DNA from 4 places in the Pseudomonas sp. CGJS7 genome. Region 4 is predicted to be linked to each of the others. Evidence: riboswitches for the same ligand, from Rfam matches in the RefSeq annotation. Region 4 holds a riboswitch; each other region holds the start of a gene.
What was found. A riboswitch is a leader RNA that binds a small molecule or an ion and turns the genes downstream of it on or off. The one in region 4 is predicted to bind cobalamin.
Positions count from the first base shown of each region.

Region 1: it holds a riboswitch for cobalamin, as region 4 does, so the genes downstream of both, btuB (TonB-dependent vitamin B12 receptor) here and btuB (TonB-dependent vitamin B12 receptor) in region 4, are expected to answer to the same signal.
Region 2: it holds a riboswitch for cobalamin, as region 4 does, so the genes downstream of both, V7787_RS05260 (TonB-dependent receptor) here and btuB (TonB-dependent vitamin B12 receptor) in region 4, are expected to answer to the same signal.
Region 3: it holds a riboswitch for cobalamin, as region 4 does, so the genes downstream of both, V7787_RS25785 (CbtB domain-containing protein) here and btuB (TonB-dependent vitamin B12 receptor) in region 4, are expected to answer to the same signal.

Region 1 covers NZ_JBAMDI010000027.1:14,152-19,726, reverse strand. Annotated here, with positions in the region: gene bioD (dethiobiotin synthase) at 109-798, opposite strand; gene V7787_RS17820 (GAF domain-containing protein) at 917-1,399, shown strand; gene V7787_RS17815 (TfoX/Sxy family protein) at 1,396-1,845, shown strand; cobalamin riboswitch at 2,113-2,362, shown strand; gene btuB (TonB-dependent vitamin B12 receptor) at 2,495-4,378, shown strand; gene V7787_RS17805 (hypothetical protein) at 4,630-5,526, opposite strand; gene V7787_RS17800 (hypothetical protein) at 5,544-5,575, opposite strand, start outside.
Region 2 covers NZ_JBAMDI010000005.1:49,384-54,958, reverse strand. Annotated here, with positions in the region: gene thpR (RNA 2',3'-cyclic phosphodiesterase) at 1-3, opposite strand, end outside; gene lpxO (lipid A hydroxylase LpxO) at 161-1,060, shown strand; gene V7787_RS05270 (carboxymuconolactone decarboxylase family protein) at 1,180-1,524, shown strand; gene V7787_RS05265 (GNAT family N-acetyltransferase) at 1,603-2,172, shown strand; cobalamin riboswitch at 2,328-2,535, shown strand; gene V7787_RS05260 (TonB-dependent receptor) at 2,645-4,771, shown strand; gene V7787_RS05255 (DUF1624 domain-containing protein) at 4,880-5,575, shown strand, end outside.
Region 3 covers NZ_JBAMDI010000047.1:58,981-64,555, reverse strand. Annotated here, with positions in the region: gene V7787_RS25800 (alpha/beta fold hydrolase) at 1-103, opposite strand, end outside; gene V7787_RS25795 (LysE family translocator) at 125-754, opposite strand; gene V7787_RS25790 (GNAT family N-acetyltransferase) at 878-1,357, shown strand; cobalamin riboswitch at 1,477-1,699, shown strand; gene V7787_RS25785 (CbtB domain-containing protein) at 1,793-1,981, shown strand; gene V7787_RS25780 (CbtA family protein) at 1,991-2,677, shown strand; gene V7787_RS25775 (cobalamin biosynthesis protein) at 2,677-3,063, shown strand; gene cobM (precorrin-4 C(11)-methyltransferase) at 3,098-3,850, shown strand; gene V7787_RS25765 (DUF1272 domain-containing protein) at 3,917-4,159, shown strand; gene V7787_RS25760 (response regulator transcription factor) at 4,381-4,995, shown strand; partial or broken gene V7787_RS25755 (transporter substrate-binding domain-containing protein) at 5,009-5,575, shown strand, end outside.
Region 4 covers NZ_JBAMDI010000083.1:1,535-7,109, forward strand. Annotated here, with positions in the region: partial or broken gene V7787_RS35045 (amidohydrolase family protein) at 1-486, opposite strand, end outside; gene V7787_RS35050 (TonB-dependent receptor plug domain-containing protein) at 677-3,064, opposite strand; cobalamin riboswitch at 3,521-3,764, shown strand; gene btuB (TonB-dependent vitamin B12 receptor) at 3,880-5,575, shown strand, end outside.

The DNA.
Region 1 (5,575 bases), on a different contig from region 4:
CCTCACCCCAACCCTCTCCTGCAAGCGGGAGAGGGAGTCAGGCAGTCCCCTCTCCTGCTTGGCGGGAGAGGGCTAGGGCGCGGGCCGCTCTTAGCGCCAGACGTCCCTTCAGAAAACAGGCTTGACTCTGGCCGCCAACGCCGCCGGATCCGGTTGCTCCGCATACGGCAAACGCCCCCAGCACGGCACCGGCAAACGCTTGCGCAGAATCTCGAAGTTCTCATCGCTGCGCTCCATGTGCGGATCGATGCCGTTGGCGATCCAACCGACCAACTCGGCGCCGTCGGCCTGGATCGCGCGCACGCTTAGCCGGGCGTGATTGATCGCGCCCAGGCGCAAGCCGACCACCAACACCACCGGCAAGCGCAGCGCGCGGACCAGATCGATCTGATCCAGCCCCGCGCTGATCGGCGCGGCCCAACCGCCGACGCCTTCGACCACCACCGTTTCGGCCAGCGCGGCCAGGCGCGCGTGCGCTTGCACGATGATGTCGAGCGAGATCTCCACGCCGGCTTCGGCCGCGGCGATTTCCGGCGCCAACGGTTGCGGCAAGGCGTAGGGATTGACGTCCTGGTAGCGCGGCGTCGGCGAACTGGCCGCCTGCAACAGCAACGCGTCCTCGTTGCGCCAGCCCTCATCGCTGGCCTGGCAACCGCTGGCGACCGGCTTCATCCCCACCGCGCGCGTGCCGCCGGCGCGCAAGGCGTGCAGCAGGCAGGCGCTGGCGATGGATTTGCCGATACCGGTGTCGGTGCCGGTGACGAACAGGCCGCGCGGGAGCGGTTGAGACGGGGACATAGGCAGGATTCGCTGAGAGGGCGGCGGGAACCGGCGGCGCGTGTGACTGACCTCGCGCTTTTCGGCGCCGCCGACCGGCCATGGTAGTCGCGGCGAGCGCCGCTGCTACACTCCGAAGATGTTTACAGCCTCCACACTTTCGGGCGGTAAGTCCGAGCAGTACGCCCAATTGGTCGAGCAAGCGCGCGCGCTGCTGGACGGTGAGAGCGACCGCATCGCCAACGCCGCCAACCTGTCGGCGCTGGTCAATCAGTCCCTGCCCGAGCTCAACTGGGTCGGTTTTTATTTCTACGACGGCCGCGAACTGGTGGTCGGTCCGTTCCAGGGCCTGCCGGCCTGCGTGCGCATTCCGCTGGACAAGGGCGTGTGCGGCGCGGCGGCGAGCAGCCGCCAGACCCAGCGCGTGGCCGACGTGCACGAGTTCCCCGGCCACATCGCCTGCGACGCGGCATCGCGTTCGGAAGTGGTGGTGCCGTTGCTGCGCGACGGCCAGTTGCTCGGCGTGTTCGATCTGGACAGCCCGGTGCCGTCGCGTTTCGACGCCGACGATCAGGCCGGGCTGGAAGCGCTGGCGCGGGTGTATGTGGAGTCGCTGGCATGAGCGCGCCGAAGATGCGCAACATCGGCCCCAAGAGCGCGGCCTGGCTGCGCCAGGTCGGGCTGCGCACGCACGAGGACATCGCCGCGGTCGGCACGGTCGAGGCGTTCATGCGGGTCAAGCGCGCCGGCTTCAAGCCGACCTTGAACCTGCTCTACGCGATCGAAGGCGCGCTGCTGGACTGCCACTGGCAGGAGATCAGCGATGAGCGCCGGCAGGAGCTGATCCTGGCCGCCGACGCCGCCACCGCGCTGTTGCCGGCGCCGCGCAACAAGCCGGCGGCCGCGCCGGTGCGCACTACGGTGCATGCGCAGGAAGAGCGGTTCGATGAGCCGGGTGGGTTCGGTGGCGGGTTCGGTCGCGACGACGAGGATCGTGGCGATGAAGGCGATGGTCCGTCGGACGACGATGGGCGCGACGAGCACAGCGACGATGATCGCAACGATTGAAGTAGTGGGGCTGCGCTGCGAGTCCGCCGGCCCTCATCCGCCCTTTCGGGGCACCTTCTCAGCCTTGCACACCCTTCGGGCGCCGCAAGCGGGAAAAGGGCTCGATCCCTCGCCCCTGCGCTCTAAGCCCCTCTCCCGCTTGTGGGGTGAGGGGTCGCGCTTACGAGCCATTGGCTCGCGCGACACCGAACGCCCGAACGCTATGCGTTCGGGCCGGGGCGTGGGTTGGGGTGAAGGCCGCCAGGCGCCCCGCCCCCACATCGCGTACACTGCGCCCCGCTTCGAGGTGACCCCACGGCCCAGCCGCCGGGGTTGAAACGGGAAGCCGGTGACGCGCCAAGGTCCGGTCGGACACTCCGACCCGCCCCGCCCATTCCGGCACTGCCCCCGCAACGGTAAGCAAGTCAGGTCGCGGCCACCGCCACTGTGCTCAGTCACGGGAAGGCGCCGCGCCCGGGAATCGGCCCGCGCCGTTCCGCTTGCGAGTCCGGAGACCGGCCTCGACGCGCCACAGGTTGCGATGCGGAGGGCATTGCGGCGGCTACAGCGCCTTCGCGCGCTGCCTTGCCTGCCCGCACGTCCCTTCCCCGCCGCCGCCCATTAGCCGTTTTCGTCGCGCGCTGGATCGCGCGTGCGCTGGAGTCCCCACATGCGTTGCCTGAACCTGTCCCTCGCCATCGCCTGCGCGCTCGCGCTGCCGGCCACCGCCGTCGCCGCGCCCGCCGGCGCGCCCACCGACCTGGATCAGGTCGTGGTCACCGCCAACCGCACCGCGGTCAGCGTCAACGATCTGCTGACCCCGGTCGAAGTGCTGGACCGCGCCGACATCGAGCGCAGCCAGGCGCGCGATCTCAACGACCTGCTGCGCGGCCGCGCCGGCATCACCCTGGCCAACCAGGGCGGCCAGGGCAAGTTGACCACGCTGTTCCTGCGCGGCAGCGAATCCGACCACGTGCTGGTGCTGGTCGACGGCATCCGCATCGGTTCGCCGACCTCGGGTCTGGCCGCGCTGCAGGATCTGCCGCTGGAACTGATCGACCGGATCGAAATCGTGCGCGGCCCGCGTTCGAGCCTGTACGGCGCCGACGCCATCGGCGGCGTGATCCAGGTGTTCACCCGTCGCGAGCAGCAGGGCTTCGCCCCGCGCGTGCACGCCGGCGGCGGCAGCAACGGCACGGTCGAGTTCGGCAGCGGCTTCGGCGGCCGCAGCGGCGGCAACTGGTTCGGCGCCGACTACAGCTTCCGCAAGACCCAGGGCATCAACGCTTGCCGCGGCGCCGGTTTCCCGGTGTTCGCCGGCTGCTTCACCACCGAGCCCGATCGCGACGGCTACGAAAGCCACGCGCTGTCGCTGCGCGGCGGCGTCGAGTTCAACGAGCAGTGGAGCATCGAAGGTCAGGCGCTGCGCGCGGAAGGCCAGAACTCCTACGACGGCGACTTCGGCAACTACTCCGAAACGGTCCAGCAAGTGATCGGCGGCAAGCTCGATTGGCGTCCGTCGGAGGCGGTGCATGTGCAGCTGAGCGCCGGCCGCAATGTGGACTCCTCGCAGAACTACGACCTCAAGGGCACGGCCGTCGGGCCGGCCGGGATTTCTCCGAAGCAGCGCATCGGCTTCTTCGATACCGATCGCGATAGCGCGACCTTGCAGGCCGATTTCAACCTCTTCGAAGGCCACGTGTTGACCGCCGGCTTCGATTGGCTGCGCGACCGCGTCGACAGCAACACCACTTACGACGAAATCGAACGCGACAACAAGGCCGGTTTCGTCCAGTACCAGGGCCGCTTCGGCAACCAGTCGTTCGAAGCCAGCGTGCGCCGCGACGACAACGAGCAGTTCGGCGGCCACACCACCGGCGGCGCCGCGTGGGGCCTGAACTTCGCCGAGAACTGGCGCGTCACCGTGGGTTACGGCACCGCGTTCAAGGCGCCGACCTTCAACGAGCTGTACTACCCGTTCTTCGGCAACGCCCAGCTCAAGCCGGAAGAATCCAAGACCTGGGAAATCGGCCTGGCCTACCGCGGCGACAACTTCAATGCGCGCATCGACGGTTTCGACACCCGCGTGGATGAGCTGATCACCTTCGACTCGGCGATCAACCTGCCCAACAACATCGAACGCGCGCGCATGCGCGGCGCCGAGATCGGTATCGACACCACCTTCGCCGAGTGGACCCTGGCGGCGAGCGCGAGCTGGCTGGACACCGAGAACCGCGTCGGCTTCGCCCGCGGCAACGACCTGCCGCGCCGCGCCAAGCACAGCGCCCGCATCGACCTGGACCGCGCCTTCGGCAAGTTCCGCGTCGGCGCCACCGCGGTCGGCTACGGCTCGCGTTACGACGATGTCGCCAACAGCGTCCGCGTCGGCGGCTACGGCACCCTGGATCTGCGCGCCGAATACGCCTTTACCGATGCGCTGAGCCTGCAGGCGCGGGTGGCCAATGTGTTCGACCGCGAGTACGAAACCGTGTCGTACTACAACCAGCCCGGCCGCGAGTGGTTCGTGACCTTGCGTTACGCGCCCAAGCCCTGATTCGGCGGCGAGCGTTCAAGCAAAAGCCCGGCTTAGGCCGGGCTTTTTTTTCGAAGATCGTTGTGCAGGAACTGCGATCGCACCGGCGCGGTAGCTTCATTGGCGCGGTCGCGGCTCGCGCCGCTCCTACAGGTAGGCCATGTGCCTATTTCGTGATTTTGCCCGCAGCCCTGTAGGAGCTGCGCGAGCTGCGACCGCGAATCGACAACGATCGCGCAAGTCACGCCACCGCCGCGTTCGACCACCAGCCCTTACCGCCAAGCCCACGCACGCAACCGCGCCAGTTCCGGCGAACGCCAAACCGCCACGCCGTAGGGACTGGAACACAAGCGATGCTCCGGGTTCGCGACGCGGCTTTGCGCATCCGCGCCCCAAGCCGTCGACGCGACCCGCGCGTGCAACTCGGCCAATCCCTGCGCGCCGCATTGCGCCGCGTGTTCCAACGCCAGCACGAACTCCGCCGGTTCGGGATAGAACGGCGACAGGCTGCTCGCACGCAGTTCGTCGTCACCGGCCCAACGCAGGGCCGCATCGAGCATCGCCGTAGCTTCGGCGACGCCGGGCAGGTGCGACAGATCGATCGAGGCGAGAAAGGCCAGAACATTGGCGGTGGCGGTGCAATCGACCAGATCGAACAGCGCGCCTTCGCGGCTCCAGGTGGCGAAGGTGCCGATCCGCAGCCACGGCGGATGCAGCATCGGCAGACGCGCGATGCGCCGGCGCGCGATGGTCATGCAAGCGGTGCGGCGCGCGTCGGCCAGGTCGATGCGGCCGGCACGCAGCAGTTCCAAGGCCATGATCGCGGTGTCGTCGACGTCGTCGGGCAAGTCCGGCGCCCAATCGGGTCGCGCGTCTTCGGGCCAGAAGCGGAAACCGCCTCGCGCGGAGCGGCAGGTCTGCAAGGCATCGAGCATCGCGCCCGGCACCGCCAGTCCGCGTTGGCGCAATGTGCGCACCGCCAGCGCGGTGACGAAACCGTTGCGGTCGCGGTGGCGGGCGCCACCCTGGCTCACCTGGCTTTCGAGCAGGTACGCGCGACCTGCATCGACGCGCGGTCTTGTCTCGGCGATGGCATCGTTCGCGCAAGCCAAGTCGATACGAGCGCCACGGCAAGCACCGCCGGCCGCACTCGGATCGACACGGCGCATCCGCTGCGCCCTGCCGCTCATGTCGGCCGCACGCCGCATTGCACCCAGG
Region 2 (5,575 bases), on a different contig from region 4:
CATACAAACTCCCTGACATGAAACGTTTGCGCAAGACGGTAGGTATTACACCAATGTCGCCCCGCAGTTTCATAACAATAAGTACAAACTGCCCCCATGATTGTTTATGCTGGCGGGCTCATGCCATGGCGCATGGCCATTTTTCGACAAGTAAACGTCCATGAAAATTGCACTCGTACTTATCTTCGCCCTCTCGATCGCCTATGTTCACTTGCGCGGTCGGGTTCGCCACAAGCTGACTCGCCAGCTGGGCGACCACTCCAGCTTCCTGGCCCCGATCAACAGCTTCCTGTACCTGTTCTCCAAACACCCGGCCAAGCCCTACCTGCCGGTCGAGGCCTTTCCGGAACTGAAACCGCTGCAGGACCACTGGCAGGAGATCCGTGAGGAAGGCCGCCAGTTGCTGCACGTAGGCGAAATCAAGAAATCCGACAATTACGATGACGTCGGTTTCAACTCGTTCTTCAAGACCGGCTGGAAGCGCTTTTACCTGAAGTGGTATGGCGAAAGCCACCCGTCGGCAATGGCCCTTTGCCCACGCACGACCGAGCTGCTGCAAGGCATCGGCACGGTCAAGGCCGCCATGTTCGCCACCCTGCCTCCGGGAGCCAAGCTGGTGCGCCACCGTGACCCGTATGCCGGTTCGTACCGCTACCACCTGGGCCTGGACACGCCGAATGACGACGGCTGCTACATCGACGTGGACGGCGAGAAATACGCCTGGCGCGATGGTGAGGGGGTGATCTTCGACGAAACCTACATCCACTATGCAGCCAACACCACCGAGCACAACCGCATCATCCTGTTCTGCGACGTCGAACGCCCGCTCAAGTACCGCTGGGCAACCGCGTTCAACCGCTGGTTCAGCCGCAACGTGATGGCCGCTGCCGCTGCGCCCAACGACGCCAGCGACAGGACCGGTGGCATCAACCGCCTGTTCACCCGCATCTACAAGATCCGCGAGCGTGGCAAGGCGCTGAAGAAGCGCAACCGCATGCGCTACTACCTGGAAAAATGGGCAGTGGTCGCGGCGTTGGTGCTGGTGTTCATCTACATCTGAAGGCGCAACGCAGGCCACTGTACGAGTGGCCTGCGTTTACCCACCAAAGTACCGCCTCGCACGTGCCACGTTTCGACTAGCCTGAAAGCTCCACTCGCAACCACCCCAAGGTGAAGACGATGAGCATGATGGACTGGGACGCCTACCGTAAGCAGTTGATGGCCGGCATCGGCGATCTCAAGCAACTCTCACCCGACACCGTAGCCGGCTACATGACCGCCAGCGGTGCAGGCGCCAAGACCAACCACCTGGATGCCAAGACCCGCGAGCTGATTTCCTTGGCCGTGGCTGTGACCACCCGCTGCGACGGCTGTATCGCCGTGCATTCGCAGCAGGCCGTCAAAGCGGGTGCCAGCCGCGAGGAAATTGCCGAGGCCCTCGGCGTGGCCGTGGCCATGAACGCCGGTGCCGCGCTGGTGTACTCCGCCCGTGCAATGGACGCGGTGGGCAAGGCCAACGGTTGAGCACAAACGGCGTCGCCGCCCTTGCGCGACGGCGCCGCGCCACCCAGACTGAGCGGCTCACCCCGCGCAGGAACCCGCATGATCCACATTCGCCCCATGACGCCGGACGATTTCGATCGTTTCTGGCCCACCTTCCAGGCCATTGTCCAAGCCCGTGAAACCTACGCTTTCGACCCGGCCCTGAGCTTCGAACAGGCGCGCCAGCTGTGGCTGGAGCTGCCCTTGCACACGCTGCTGGCCGAAGAAGATGGCGAGCTACTGGGTTCGTATTACCTCAAGCCCAATGCTGCCGGGCCTGGTGCGCATGTGGGCAATTGCGGCTACATGGTCTGCGAACAGGCGCGCGGCCGGGGCGTAGCGCGCTTGATGTGCGAACACTCGCAAAAGCTGGCGCGCCAGGAAGGCTTTCTGGCATTGCAGTTCAACTCGGTGGTAGCTAGCAACGAAGTGGCCGTGGCGCTATGGCACAAGCTGGGCTTTGAAACAGTCGGCCGTTTGCCCAAGGCCTACCGTCATGCCCGCCTGGGGCTGGTGGACTGCCTGGTGATGTACAAGTGGCTGGCGGATGAGCCGGTGGTGGAAAAGCCACCCCTGCTGATCGGGCGCAAGAACATCGAGGCACGGGTATCGCGGCGCCGCGGGCGCTAGCCATCTCAGGCAAGCCTGCCTTCCCGGCAAGCTCATCACGCTGGGGCCTGATGTTCTTGCCAAAGGGGTATCGGCACCCCAAGAACGCACAACCTGTTGTTTTTTCTCAGCATTCACAGCACGCCAACATTTGACGCCCCAGCATTTCAGTGGTCAGATGCGCGCCAGTTTCAGGTGCCCTGCGCCGCCGCGCGCAGGGTGAAACGGGAAACCGGTGCGTCGTGTTGCCCACGACAAGTCCGGTGCTGCCCCCGCAACGGTAAGCGAGCGAACCCTTCGAGATACCACTGTGCTCAAGCATGGGAAGGTGAAGGTTTCATGCCCCTCGCAAGCCCGGAGACCGGCCTGGAGCTTCACTTGGCAACCCGCGGTGGGCGGGCGCAGGCCGGAATCCGTGCGCGCGCCTGCCTGCATGGTTCGCCTTTGCGTGTTTTCCACCGGGATCCATTCATTCCTGCAGCAGTGGAACGACATGTCCCGTATGTTCAAGCTTCACCCCCTGGCGGCCTGCCTGGCCGTCGCCCTGCCGGCGCTGGCTGATGACCGCGACCCGCAACCTCTGGCCCTGCCTTCCACGGCCATCACCGACACCCAGGACAGCCGCGCCATCGACCTGGCCACGCCGACCCAGGCCGGCTCGCGCCTTGGCCTCAGCGCCCTGGAAACACCGGCCAGCACCAGCAGCATCAGCGAACGGCAGATTCAGCAGCGCAACAACATCACGGTGCAGGATGCAGTGACCCGCTCGCCGGGCATCACCTTCGTCGGCTCCCCGGGGGACGGCGGTACTGGCCTGTCTGCCCGCGGCTTTGCCGGCCACAGCTCGGTGATGACCCTGTTCGACGGCGCGCGCCTGTACACCGGTGCCGGCACCCAGACCTTCCCGGTCGACCCGTGGATGGTCGAACGCATCGAAGTGATTCGCGGCCCGGCCTCGGTACTGCATGGCGAAGGCGCCACCGGCGCAGTGATCAACGTGATCCCGAAAAAACCTTTTGCCGGCGAGGTGCGCAACCACCTGCGCCTGGGTTACGGCTCGTGGGACCGACAGCAGCTCGGCCTGGACAGCGGCGGCAGCCTCAGCGAGCGCCTGAGCTACCGCCTGACGCTGAACCAACAGGCCGGCAATGGCTGGGTCGACCGCACCACTTCACGTAGCCTGGCCCTGAGCGCCGCGCTGCGTTTCGATGCCAGTGATGACCTCAGCTTCACGCTGGCCCATGACCGCGGCGATGCACAACCTGCCAACTACTACGGTACCCCGCTGATCGACGGCCACTACCGCAGCAGCCTGCGCAAGAAGAACTACAACGTGCAGAACGACGTGCAGCAGTACGTTGATGAATGGACCCGGCTCACGACCGACTGGGCGCTGAACGACCAGCTCAGCGCCAGCAACCAGCTGTACTACATCAAAAGCCGCCGCCACTGGCGCAACGCCGAGGACTACAGCTGGGACACCGGGCGTGAGCAGCTGCTGCGCGGCAGCTACCTGGAGATCAAGCACAACCAGGAACAGTTCGGTGACCGCCAGACCTTCACCTTCGACCACAGCCTGTTCGGCCTGGCCAGCAAGACCGTACTCGGTGCCGAGTACAACAAGGTGCGATTCAACGTCGACAGCAATTCACCCTACAACGATGTGGGCGGCGACTACATCGACCCGTGGCAGCCACAGCCAGGCTGGTTTCATAGCGCCTCGCCGTTGCGGCCGCAAACGCTCTCGACCACCCATACCTTTGCCCTGTTTGCCGAAAACCGCCTGCAATTGAGCGACCGCCTGTCTTTGGTTACCGGTGTGCGTCGCGACCAGAACCACATCGACCGCGACAACCTGACCAACGACAGCCGCAGCGATCGCAGCCTGCAAGGGGGCAACTGGCGCGTCGGGCTGGTGTACGCACTCAACGACGACCTGTCGTTGTACGGCCAGTACTCGACCAGCGAGGACGGGGTCAACAACTTCATCAGCCTCAGCCCCGCGCAGATGAACTATGACCTGACCGAGGCGAAGCAGACCGAGGCAGGCCTCAAGCAGCGCTTTTGGCAGGGACGTGGCGAATGGACGCTTGCCGCCTACCACATCGTCAAGAAAAAGCTGCTGGTGGACGACCCGATCACGCACGAGAAGCAACAAGCCGGGCAGCAGACCTCCGATGGCCTGGAAGCGACGCTGGAGCTGGCCCTGGCCCATCAGTGGCAGGTATCGGCCAACGCATCGCTGGTACGCGCCAAGTACGACGACTTCGACGAAATGGTCGGCGGCATGCCGCAGGACCGGGCAGGCAACCGGCCGGCCAACGTGCCACGGCGTACCGCCAACCTTTGGTTGAGCAAAGGCTTCGGCCAGCAGGTGGAGGCCGGCATTGGGGCGCGCTATGTGGATGAGCGTTATGCCGATACCGCCAATACCCAGAGCGCCCCCGGGTACACCGTGGTCGATGCCAACATCGCCTGGCAGGTGTTGCCGGATGTGAAGTTGGGGTTGCAGTTGAACAACCTGTTCGATCGCGAGTATGTGCAGTCGGCGTTCAGCGGCCAGCAGTGGTTGATGGGGATGCCGCGGTCGTACTTCGCGACGGTGGATTACAGCTTCTGACCTGAATACCCCTTCACAGCACCGATGCACAAAAACCGCTACCAACCCTTCATCTGCTGGTTATAAGATAACGTTCTATATGAAATTCATTACTATTAGCGTCCACCCATGACAAGCGCCATCGCCACGCCCACTCTGATCACCCAGCGCCTGCAGAGCATCGATGCCCTGCGCGGCCTGGTGATCCTGTTCATGCTCCTGGACCATGTCCGCGAGACTTTCCTCCTGCACCGCCAGGTCGGCGACCCCATGGCCATCGACACCACGGAACCGGCGCTTTTCTTCAGCCGCACCCTCGCCCACCTGTGTGCGCCTGTGTTCGTCCTGCTGACCGGCCTGTCGGCCTGGCTGTATGGCGAGAAGCATCAGGGCCGTGGCGACGTCTCGGCGTTCCTGTTCAAACGGGGGCTGTTCCTGGTGGTGCTGGAGTTCACCCTGGTCAACTTCGCCTGGACCTTCCAGTTGCCCCCCAGCGTGATCTACCTGCAAGTGATCTGGGCCATCGGCGTCAGCATGATCGCCCTGTCGCTGCTGGTGTGGCTGCCGCGCGCCGCACTGCTCGCCCTGGGCGCCAGCATCGTCGCCGGCCACAACCTGCTCGACGGCCTGCACTTTGGCGTGGATTCAGCCCTGCATGTGCCGTGGGCAATCCTGCATGATCGCGGCTGGCTGGCGTTTTCCGAAAACCTGCACCTGCGCACGTCTTACCCGGTGCTGCCGTGGATCGGCGTCATCGCCCTGGGCTACGGCCTTGGCCCCTGGTTCGCCCGCGGCAGCGATGCCGGCCAACGCCAGCAACACCTG
Region 3 (5,575 bases), on a different contig from region 4:
TGCCATGCAGAAAGTGCAGCAGTGGTTTGCCACTGGCCGGAGTTCGCCAGCCACGCAGGGTGAAACCTTCGGCGCATTCGTGGGACCAGGGAATCAACTGCATCGGCTTACTGTACTCTCGGGGTCAGGAAAACGCTGATTCTACAAATAGCAGCGGGTACAGGGAAATCACCAGCAACAGGGCCATCACGACATTGAACAGCATCAGCCAGCGCGAATTCTGCAACAGGTTGCGCAGGGCGCTGCCGAACATCACCCATACCCCCACGCTGGGCAAGTTGACCAAAGCGAACAAGGCCGCAATGACGATCACGTTGGTTACATAGCCTTGCGCTGGCGTGTAGGTGGTAATCGCCCCTACCGCCATCACCCAAGCCTTGGGGTTGACCCACTGGAACGCCGCCGCACCCCAGAAGCCCAGCGGTTTGCGGGCACTGGACGCGGCCGTGCCGACCGGCCCGGAAGTGGCGATCTTCCAGGCCAGGTACAGCAGATAGGCGGCGCCAGCGTAGCGCAGCACCGTGTACAGGGGTGGCCAGGCCTTGAATACCTCACCCAGCCCCAGGCCGACGGCCAGCACCATCATCATGAAACCAAAACTGATACCCAAGGCATGAGGGACCGAGCGGCGCACGCCGAAGTTCACCCCCGAGGCCAGCAACATGGTGTTGTTGGGGCCCGGGGTGATGGAAGACACAAAGGCAAACAGCACAAAGGCGGTCAGCAGGTCGGCAGAGGCAAGCATGGCGGGCATTCCACTTTCTTTATTGGTGCTGTCACACTAACGGAGCGCCACTCCCAGCAACCGATACAGTTCGATTAAATTACGCAGATACACATCACTGTACCGACAATCCGGATCAAGGAAGCCGTCACCATGAGCCTCACCATTCGCCCTGCCGTTCGTACCGATGCCGAGCAGATCCTCACCTTCATCACCGAACTGGCCGAGTACGAACGCGCGCGCCACGAGGTGGTCGCCACCCTTGCCGACATCGAGCACAGCCTGTTCGACGAAGGCAGCACTGTGCACACCCTGATGTGCGAGCGTGATGGCCGTGCAATTGGCTTTGCCGTGTACTTCTACAGCTACTCGACCTGGCTCGGGCGCAATGGCATCTATCTGGAAGACCTGTACGTAACCCCCGAGCAACGCGGCGATGGCGCCGGTCGGCAGTTGTTGCAGCACATTGCCCGCGAAGCGCTGGCGAACAACTGCGGGCGTCTGGAATGGAGTGTGCTGGACTGGAACGAACCAGCGATCGGCTTCTACCAGAAACTGGGGGCCGAGGCGCAGGATGAGTGGGTGCGCTACCGGCTGGATGGCGACAAGCTGGCGGCATTCGCCCGCGGGTGATCGCCCGGTTTCTGCACTTCTGCCTGCTGGAAGAAGACTGCAGGCCTGAGCCTGTCGTACCTGCTGTTCGACAGCCTCGCACGCTGTATGACATTGACGCCAAGCCCGCCCCATGCTCTCCTTATGCCTCGCGTTCAGGTGCCCCTCAGGGGGTGAAACGGGAAACCGGTGCGTCCCAGGCCCTTCAGCAGGGCCGGACAATGCCGGTGCTGCCCCCGCAACGGTAAGCGAGTGAAGCGTCTGTACCACTGTGCCTCGTAGTACGGCATGGGAAGGTGACGCGTTCCAGGAGCCCAGCTCTTCCTCGCAAGCCCGGAGACCGGCCTGGCGTTCATGAACACCCCGCGGTGGGCGGGCGCTGTTGCATTCCCTTGGGCGACCACGTCCGGGGCTGCCGCGCTCGCCCATTGCCCACAAAAAGCAGAGGATCGCGTCATGCCCGTCACCAGCGCCAAACAACACAGCCTTGCTACCCCCGTTACGCTCAGCCAGCGTGTAACCATCGCCGTCGGTGCCAGCTTGCTGGGTCTGTGCCTGGTCTACTTTGCCGGGTTCTCGCACATCGAGGCCGTGCACAATGCCGCCCACGACACCCGCCACAGCGCCGCCTTCCCCTGCCACTGAGTACGCCTGATGATCACGCGCATTGCCCGTACTGCGGGCTTCAGCGGGCTCCTTGCAGCCCTGTTGCTGACCTTGCTGCAAAGCTTCTGGGTGGCTCCGCTGATTCTGGAGGCGGAAACCTACGAGTCCTCGGCCCCGGCCGCACACCACGAACACGGTGGCGAAGTTACCGCTCATGAACACAGCGCCGAAGCCTGGTCGCCGGAAGACGGCTGGCAGCGCGTGCTGTCCACCACAGGCGGTAACCTGGTGGTTGCGGTCGGCTTCGCCCTGATCCTCGCCGCCCTGTACAGCCTTCGCGAGCCCAAACGCGCCGCCACCGGCGCATTGTGGGGGTTGGCTGGCTTCGCCGTGTTCTGCCTGGCCCCAACCCTGGGCTTGCCACCAGAACTGCCGGGTACGGCGGCCGCCGACCTGGGGCAACGCCAAACCTGGTGGGTCGGTACAGCCAGTGCCACAGCGCTGGGCCTGGCCTTGCTGGTGTTCGCCCGCCACTGGCTGCTGAAGGCGCTGGGCGCCGTGCTGCTGGTCATTCCCCATGTAATCGGTGCACCGCAACCCGAGGTGCACGAAAGCCTGGCCCCTGAAGCATTGGAAACCCAGTTCAAAGTCGCCTCCTGGCTGACCAACGCCGCCTTCTGGCTGGCCTTGGGCCTGCTCAGCGCCTGGTTGTTCCGCCGTTCCAGCCAGGCTTGATGCCTGCCTTCTATGCCGGTTTTGGCTGCCGCCGGGGTTGCCCGGCGGATACCTTGCAACGCTTGCTGTGCCAGGCCCTGGACAAACAGGGCCTGGCATTGGCTGACCTGCGCGGTATCGCAAGCATCAGCCTGAAGGCCGACGAGCCCGGGTTGTTGCAACTGGCAGAGCACCTCGGTTTGCCGTTGGTGCTGTACCATGGCGCGCAACTGCAACCCTATGAACCACTGCTCAGCCACCGTTCCGCCGTTGCCCACCGGCACAGTGGCTGCTGGGGCGTAGCCGAGAGCGCGGCACTGGCCCTGGCCAGCCAGCGGCAGGGTACGGCCAGGCTGCTGCTGACGCGCCAGGTACTGGGCCCGGCGACACTCGCCCTGGCCTGCTGAGCGTTTAGCCCCCTCTTTCTTGCCAGGACTTTGCATGACCATCTACTTTATCGGTGCCGGCCCCGGCGACCCGGAGCTGATCACGGTCAAGGGCCAACGGCTGATTCGCCAGTGCCCGGTGATCATTTATGCCGGTTCACTGGTACCCGCCGCCGTGCTCGAAGGCCACCAGGCCGAAACCGTGATCAACAGCGCCGAACTGCACCTGGAACAGATCATCGCTGCCATGCGCAGCGCACACGAAAATGGTCAGGATGTGGCCCGGGTGCACAGCGGCGACCCCAGCCTGTACGGAGCCATCGGTGAGCAGATTCGCCACCTGCAAGCGCTGGGCATCAATTACCAGATCATCCCCGGCGTTACCGCCACGGCAGCGAGCGCCGCCCTGCTCGGCTGCGAGCTGACCTTGCCTCAAGTGGCGCAGACGGTGATCCTTACTCGCTACGGCGACAGCTCGCCCATGCCGCCGGGTGAACAGTTGGGCGACCTGGCGCGCCATGGCAGCACCCTGGCAATTCATCTGGGGGTCAAGCACCTGTCACGCATTGTCGATGAGTTGATGCCGCACTACGGCGCGAACTGCCCGGTTGCGGTGGTGCATCGGGCCACCTGGCCAGACCAGGATTGGGTGCGCGGCAACCTCGGCGATATCGTCGAACGCGTAGCGGCCAAGGATTTCCGGCGCACGGCGCTGATCCTGGTAGGCCACGTCCTGGGGGATACACCGTTCGCCGAATCGGCCTTGTACCGTGCCGGGCATGCCCACCTGTACCGCCCTGGCGACTGAACATTGCCAGCCTTGCCTCGGGCGTAGCAGACTCCGGGTTCCCGCCTGCGAACAGGAGTCATGCCCATGCTGGAACTACGCCCCAACTGCGAGTGCTGTGATGCCGACCTGCCGGGTGACAGCCCCGACGTTATGATCTGCTCCTTCGAATGCACGTTCTGCCGTGCCTGTGCCGAAACTCGCTTCCAAGGCCGCTGCCCGAATTGTACCGGGCAGTTGGTAGCCCGCCCGACGCGGGTCGGTCAGGCATTGGCCAACAACCCTGCCTCCACGCTGCGGATACACAAACCGCACGCCGCCTGCGTCTGAACAACTGCAAAGCACCGGCATCACCGCTGTTTCAGGGTGATGTCTTTCCTGTTTCTTGTAGGACTTTTCAACAATAAGCACTGGGGATTTCAACACTTCTATACTCGGCATTACCAAACCTCGGGAATGGTCGTATCGTGCAGCGCTTCCGATAACCCCACTTGCAGACGTATTCCTGAGTGTTCCAGGAAGCGGACCACATCCCTACAGGAGTTTTCCTCATGACAACCGTGCTGATCGTCGACGACCACCCTATTGTCCGGCTGTCGTTGCGCCTACTGCTCGAGCGCGAGCGCTTCCATGTCATCGGCGAGGTCGGCAATGGCAGTGAAGTGGCTCAGGTAGCCCGCGAACTGCGCCCGGACGTAGTCATTCTCGACATCGGCCTGCCTGGCCTGGACGGCATGGAAGTCATCAAGCGATTGCAGAGCCTGGAGCCGGTACCGAAGATCATGGTGCTGACCGGCCAGGCCACCGATCTGTATGTGCGTCGCTGCCTGGATGCCGGAATAGGCGCCTTCGTCACCAAGGAAGAGGACCACGAGGCCCTGCTGTTCGCCCTCAAGGCCCTGACCAAGGGTTATTCGACCTTTCCGCAAATGTCGGTCAACAGCAACTCGCTGGAGAGCGAGCCAGTGCGCCTGGCCAGTCTCTCCAACCGAGAAATGGAAGTGCTGCGGCGCCTTGCGCGCGGCGAGAACAACAAGAACATCGGCACTTGCATGAACCTCAGCGCCAAGACCATCAGCACCTACCGGGGCCGTATCATGGAAAAGCTCAAGACCGAGTCGCTGGTGGAAATGGTCGACCTGGCCAAGCGCAACAGCGTCTATTGAGCGCTCGGCTGCCATGAAACAGTTGCTGGCGAGCGTCCTTCTGGCTATCGGTCTGGCCAACTCCCCGGAACTGCAGGCCAGCAGTGAACCACGCCATCTGCTGGCGCGCTCGATCAGTGCCGCTGCCCCACTGACGTTATCCGGCGATGATCGCCACTGGCTGAAACAACGCGAACGCCTGGTAATGGGCAGTGCGCGCCCCGATTACCCCCCGTTCGAAATCAACGTCAGCCAGCATGACTATGAGGGACTGAGCGCAGACTACGCCGGCATCATCGGCGAACAGCTGGATATCCCCATTGAAGTACGTCGTTTTGACAGCCGTCACGAGGCCATCACCGCCCTGCGTGATGGCCGTATCGACTTGTTGGGTAGCTCCAACGCCTTCGAGGCGGCGGACGCCCAGCTAAGCCTCAGCACCCCCTATGCCGACGACCTGCCAGTGATCGTCACCCGTGAAGGGCGCAGCTTGAAAAGTACGCCCGAGCTCGCCGGCCTGCGCCTGGCGATGGTCGATCACTACCTGCCGGCCGTCAGCGTTCGCACACTGTACCCCAAGGCGCAACTGAGCCTGTACCGC
Region 4 (5,575 bases):
TTCCAGCCGCGCTTCGCCCGCCGGCAATAAGGCCAGTTTGCGTTCCGGCGCCTTCAGCAACGCGCGCGCCAGCACGCCCTGCATTTCCGGGGTGGCGTTGAGCGGCAGGAAGAACGCGGGCGCGCTCAGGGTTTTCTCGCCTTGTTCGCTGTCGTTCTTCCAGCTGGCCTTGCCGGCTTGCAGGCTGAAGTGCTCCTTGATCGGCACCTTCAGATAGTTGTTGCCCTCGGCGTGGTACTCGGTCGGAATGCCGGCCGCGTCCAGAGTCCAACGGCTTTTGATGTGATCGCCGCGGCCGCGGTCCTGGTACTGGAATTCGGCCTGGCCGCTGCCGTCGGCGGCGGTGTCCACGGTTTGCTGGCCGGCGGGTTTGCCTTGCATCAACACGGTTTGTTCGCGCTTGCCGGGCGCGGCGAGCGCGTCGGTTATCGCCAGCGACAGCAGCAACGGGGCGAGCGACAGCAACAGCGGAGCGGTCATGCGCATGACAGGGCCTCGGCTTTGCGTGAGAACGGTGCTGGAAACATCGCCCGGCGGGCGATGCGGCGCCGGCGACGACAGCCTGGATATATAGCCGATCCCGCCGCGCCGGGGATGTGCCGGAAGCAGCTGAAAAAACGACGGCCCGGAAATCCGGGCCGTCGGCGTTGCTGGATTTTCGCGTTGCGGCGTCAGCTCACCACTTGTAGCCGACCTTGAGGTAGGCGAACGCGCCGTTGAAGCCGAACGGCGAGGCGGTGTTGTAGGGCAGGTAATTGCGGGTGCCGCGCACCAGGTTCTGCTCGTCGGGGTATTCGTTGAGGACGTTGTCGCCGCCGACGGTGAAGTCCCAGTTGTTCAAGCGATAGGTGGCGGCCAGGTCGAGCGTCCATTCCGCGCCGAAGGTCTGATCCTGCAGCGGGTCGGTCTGGTGCAGTTCGGTGAACTCGCCGTAGCGGGTGGCGGTGGCGTTGAAGGTCCAGTTGCCGGTCTTCCAGTCGCCGGCGAGGAAGAACTTGTCCTTCGGCGCGCCCTTGGTGATGCGGCCGATCTCGGTGCGGCCGATGCGCACCGCGCTCGGATCGATCGCCGCCAGCCGCGGCGGGTTCGGTGCGATGTGTTCGATCTCGGTCTTGGAGTAGTTGTAGCCGGCGGTGAGGCTGAGCTTGCCCGCGCCGACGTCCCAGGCCTGGGTCGCGATCACGTCCACGCCCTGGGTCTTGGTGTCGACCGCGTTGGTGAAGTAACGCCCGCCGCCGATGCCCGGATAGCCGTTGGCCTGCAGGTAGTTGCGCACCGCGGTGCTGGTGAGGTTTTCCGACAGCAGGATGCGGTCGTCGACCTTGATGTGGTACGCGTCGACGGTGATGTACAGGCCGTCGGTGGGTTGCAGCACCAGGCCCAGGCTGTAGTTGGTCGATTCCTCAGCCTTCAGCGCTTCCGAACCCAACGCCACCGCGGCCGGATTGTCGACGCGGAAGGTGCCGATCTCATACGGAATGCCGCTGATGAAGTTGGTGGCGATCGACTGGAAGAACTGCTGCTGCAGCGACGGCGCGCGGAAGCCGGTCGAGGCGGTGGCGCGCAGCGCGACCTTGTCGGTGAAGGCGTAACGCGCCGACAGCTTGCCCGAGGTGGTGTCGCCGAAATCGCTGTAGCTCTCGTAGCGCGCGGCCAGGCCGGCGGAGAACTTGTCGCTGAAGTCGGCTTCGGCGTCGATGTACAGCGAGTAGCTGTGGCGGTCGTAATCGCCGGCGTCGCTGGCGCGGAAACCGGAGAACACCTGCGCGCCGGGAATGATCTGGCCGTTGGACGCCGGCACCCCGCCGTTGGCGTAGGACAGCGGTTCGCCGGCGCGCTGGCTGAACTCCTCGCCGCGCCACTCCGCGCCCCAGGCGAAGGTCACCGGGTACTGCCAGCCGAAATCCACCGGGCGGGTGAAGTCCAGGTTCAACACGTGTTGGGTCACTTCCAGCGCGCCGGCGTAGAACTGGGTCGGCGAGCTCGGGCCCAGGCTGCGGTTGAGGGTGTTTTCGATATCGAAGGTCAGGCCGTTGTGGCCGTAGTTGTAGCTGAAATCGATCTGGGTGCCGCCGGCGGTTTCGCTGCGCAGGCCGATCACCGCGGCGCGGTCCTTGCTGATGTTGTGGATCTGCGGCAGGAAGCCGTTGGGATAGATCGAGGGGATGTTGCGCGGGTCGGCGGCGAAGCGGAAGTAACCGTTGGAGAGCACGTCGCGCTTGCTGTAGCTGCCGAAGGAATAGAAGGTCAGGTAATCGGCGGCCTTGTACTCGCCGTTGTAGGAGATCGCGCCGCTGTCGATTTCGGGATCGCCGTAGCGCTGTTCGACCACGCCCTGGAACGGCCGCGCGCGGTTGGTCTGATCCTGATGCCCGCCTTGCGCGGCCAGATGCAGCTTGCCGTTTTCGCCGAGCTTGAGGCCGGCGTCGGCGGAGAGCTGGTACTGCTTGCCGTCGCCGGCGCTGTACTGGCCGTAACGCGCGGCGATGCTGCCGCCCGAATCGCTGCCCTTGAGCACCACGTTGACCACGCCGGCGATCGCGTCGGAGCCGTATTGCGCCGAAGCGCCGTCGCGCAGCACTTCCACCCGCTCGATCGAGGCGATCGGAATCGCGTTGAGATCGACCGGCGAGGAGCCGCGGCCCTGGCTGCCGTTGAGGTTGATCAGCGCGGTGGTGTGGCGGCGCTTGCCGTTGACCAGCACCAACACCTGATCCGGCGCGAGACCGCGCAATTGCGCCGGGCGCACCGCGTCGGTGCCGTCGGTGATCGCCGGGCGCGGGAAGTTCAACGAGGGCAGGGCGCGCGACAAGGCGGTGGCCAGCTCGACCGTGCCGGTGGCTTCCAGGGTTTCGGGAGTGATGATGTCGATCGGTGCGGTCGACTCGGCGACGGTGCGGTCGCTGACCCGGGTGCCGGTGACGATGACTTGATCCAGGGTCGTCGCTTCGCGCTGCGGGGCGCTGGACGCCTCCTGGGCGAAGGCGGCCGGGGCGGCGAGGGCGATCAGCAGGCCCAGGGCCAGCGGGTGACGGGGTCCGGCGAGCTTGCGGCGAGCGTGCATGAAGACTCCAGGTGAGGGACTGACAGCGATGTCATCCGGGTTTAACACGGTTATAACAAGTGGGTCAATAAAACGGCCAAGGTTGGCTTAGCGCAAGTAATCAAAAAGTGGTAGGCGCCACGTTTTTGGCTTTGCGCGAGGCCGCGCAGTGGCCTGCGGCTTGCGCGGGCGCGACGGTTCGCGGGCGCGGCCCAGCGGGGACACCGAAAAAAACGCCGGGTCGCATCGACTACGAACCCGGCGTCCGGAAGTGGGGGTGGTGGAGGAGGTGCCGAACCCGGCGGGCATCCCGATGCGCTCGCCGCGACTGCGTCGGCGATTGCCGGGCATCCTCGACGATCGCGACGGGCGAATGAATCGGACACGTCCGAAATGCGCCCGCTCATCCAGGCGCGTGGCCGCTGCGTGCGTCGCGACCCCACCCCATACCCTGGCGTCGGCAAGGGTGGGCGCTGTTAAGATGCCCGCGCTCAAGGTGATCGCCGACACAGTCCGGCGATTGAAACGGGAATCCGGTTGCGTCCTGGCTCTGCCAGTCCGCTCATGCCGGAGCTGCCCCCGCAACGGTAGGCGAGTCAACGCACCGCAACGGCCACTGTGCTCAGGCACGGGAAGGCGCGGTACGGGAATCGGGTCCGGCAGATCGGACCTGCGGATTCCGCTCGCGAGCCCGGAGACCGGCCCGGAGCGCGAACCGACAGGCGGAGGGCCTGGTTCTCGGGCGTCGCGCGCTTGCGTGTGCTCCCCGGCCGCTCTCCGTTTGTCCCGACCCTGTCTGGACCGCGCGGGTGAGGCGCGGCCTTGGAGATCTGCCAGTGATTGCGTCTGTTGCTTCCGTCCGTTTCCGCGCCGCCGGCGCGGGCTTGTTGCCGCGCGTGGGTTTGTGCGCGGCGTTGACCTCCGCCCTGTTCGCCGCGCACGCCGCGCCGGCCGCGGTCGATCTCGACCAGGTCGTGGTCACCGCCACCCGCACCGCCAAAACCCAGGACGCCACCCTGGCCGCGGTCACGGTCATCGACCGCGCCGAAATCGAGCGCTTGCAGCCGGCCTCGCTGCCGGACCTGCTGCGCGGCACGCCGGGCGCGTCGTTGGCCAACAACGGCGGCCCGGGCAAATCGACCTCGCTGTTCTTGCGCGGCACCGAATCCGATCACGTGCTGGTGTTGATCGACGGCATCAAGGTCGGCTCGGCCACCAGCGGCGGCGCGTCGTTGCAGGACATTCCGGTCGAACAGATCGAGCGGGTGGAAATCGTGCGCGGCCCGTTCTCCAGCCTGTACGGTTCCGAAGCCATCGGCGGGGTGATCCAGATTTTCACCCGGCGTCCGCGAGGCCCGTTCGCGCCGAATTTCAGCGTCGCCCTGGGCAGCAACCAGACCCACCGCGCCTCGGCCGGCGTCGCCGGCAAGGGCGAGCGCGGCTGGTATTCGATCAACGCCGCGCACGAGGACACCGACGGCATCAACGCCTGCCGCGGCAAGCCTTCGCCGGGCGGCGCGGGTTGCTTCACCAACTCGCCCGATCGCGACGGTTACCGCAACAGCTCGTTGACCGCGCAAGGCGGCTATAACTTCAACGAACAATGGGACGCCGAAGCGCGCGCGTTCCGCGCCGAGGGCAACAACCTTTACGACGGCAGCCAGAACAACCAGGCCGACACCGTCCAGCAAGTGCTCGGCGCCAAGCTGCGTTACCGCCCCAGCGAGCGGGTTGCGCTGAGCGCCAGCGCCGGCCGCAGCGAGGATCTCAGCGACAACTACAAGGACGGCAAGTACTCCAGCACCTTCGACACCCGGCGCCAGTTGGGATCGGTGCAGGCGGATATCGGCTTCGGCCGCAATCTGCTGACCGCCGGCTTCGATTGGCAGCGCGATGAGGTCGAAAGCAACACCCGCTATGCCCGCGACCGCCGCATCCTGCGCGGCGCGTTCGGCCAGTGGCAGGCCGATTTCGGCGCGCAATCCTTGCAGCTCAGCGCGCGCCGCGACGACGACAGCCAGTTCGGCGGCAAGACCACCGGCAGCGTGCTGTGGGGCTGGGACTTCACCCAGGCGCTGCGCCTGACCGCCAGCTACGGCAGCGGATTCAAGGCGCCGACCTTCAATGAGCTGTATTACCCCGGTTACGGCAATCCGGATCTGTCGCCGGAAACCTCGCGCAGTTTCGAACTCGGCCTGCGCGGCACCTTCGGCGAGCAGCGCAAGCAAGTGTGGTCGATCAATGCGTATCAGACCCGGATCGACGACATGATCGCTTACGACGCCTCGCGCGGCCTGCCGGGCAATGTCGACCGCGCGCGCATCCGCGGCGTGGAAGCGGTGTTGGATACGCGCTTGGCGCAGTGGGATCTGCGCGCCAGCGCGACCTGGCTGGACCCGCGCAACGACAGCCGCGGCGCCAGCAACGACAACTTCCTGCCGCGCCGCGCGCGCCAGAGCGCGCGGGTCGATCTGGATCGCCGCTTCGAGCTCGGCGGCGCCAGCGCCTTGTCGTTCGGCGCCAGCGTGTACG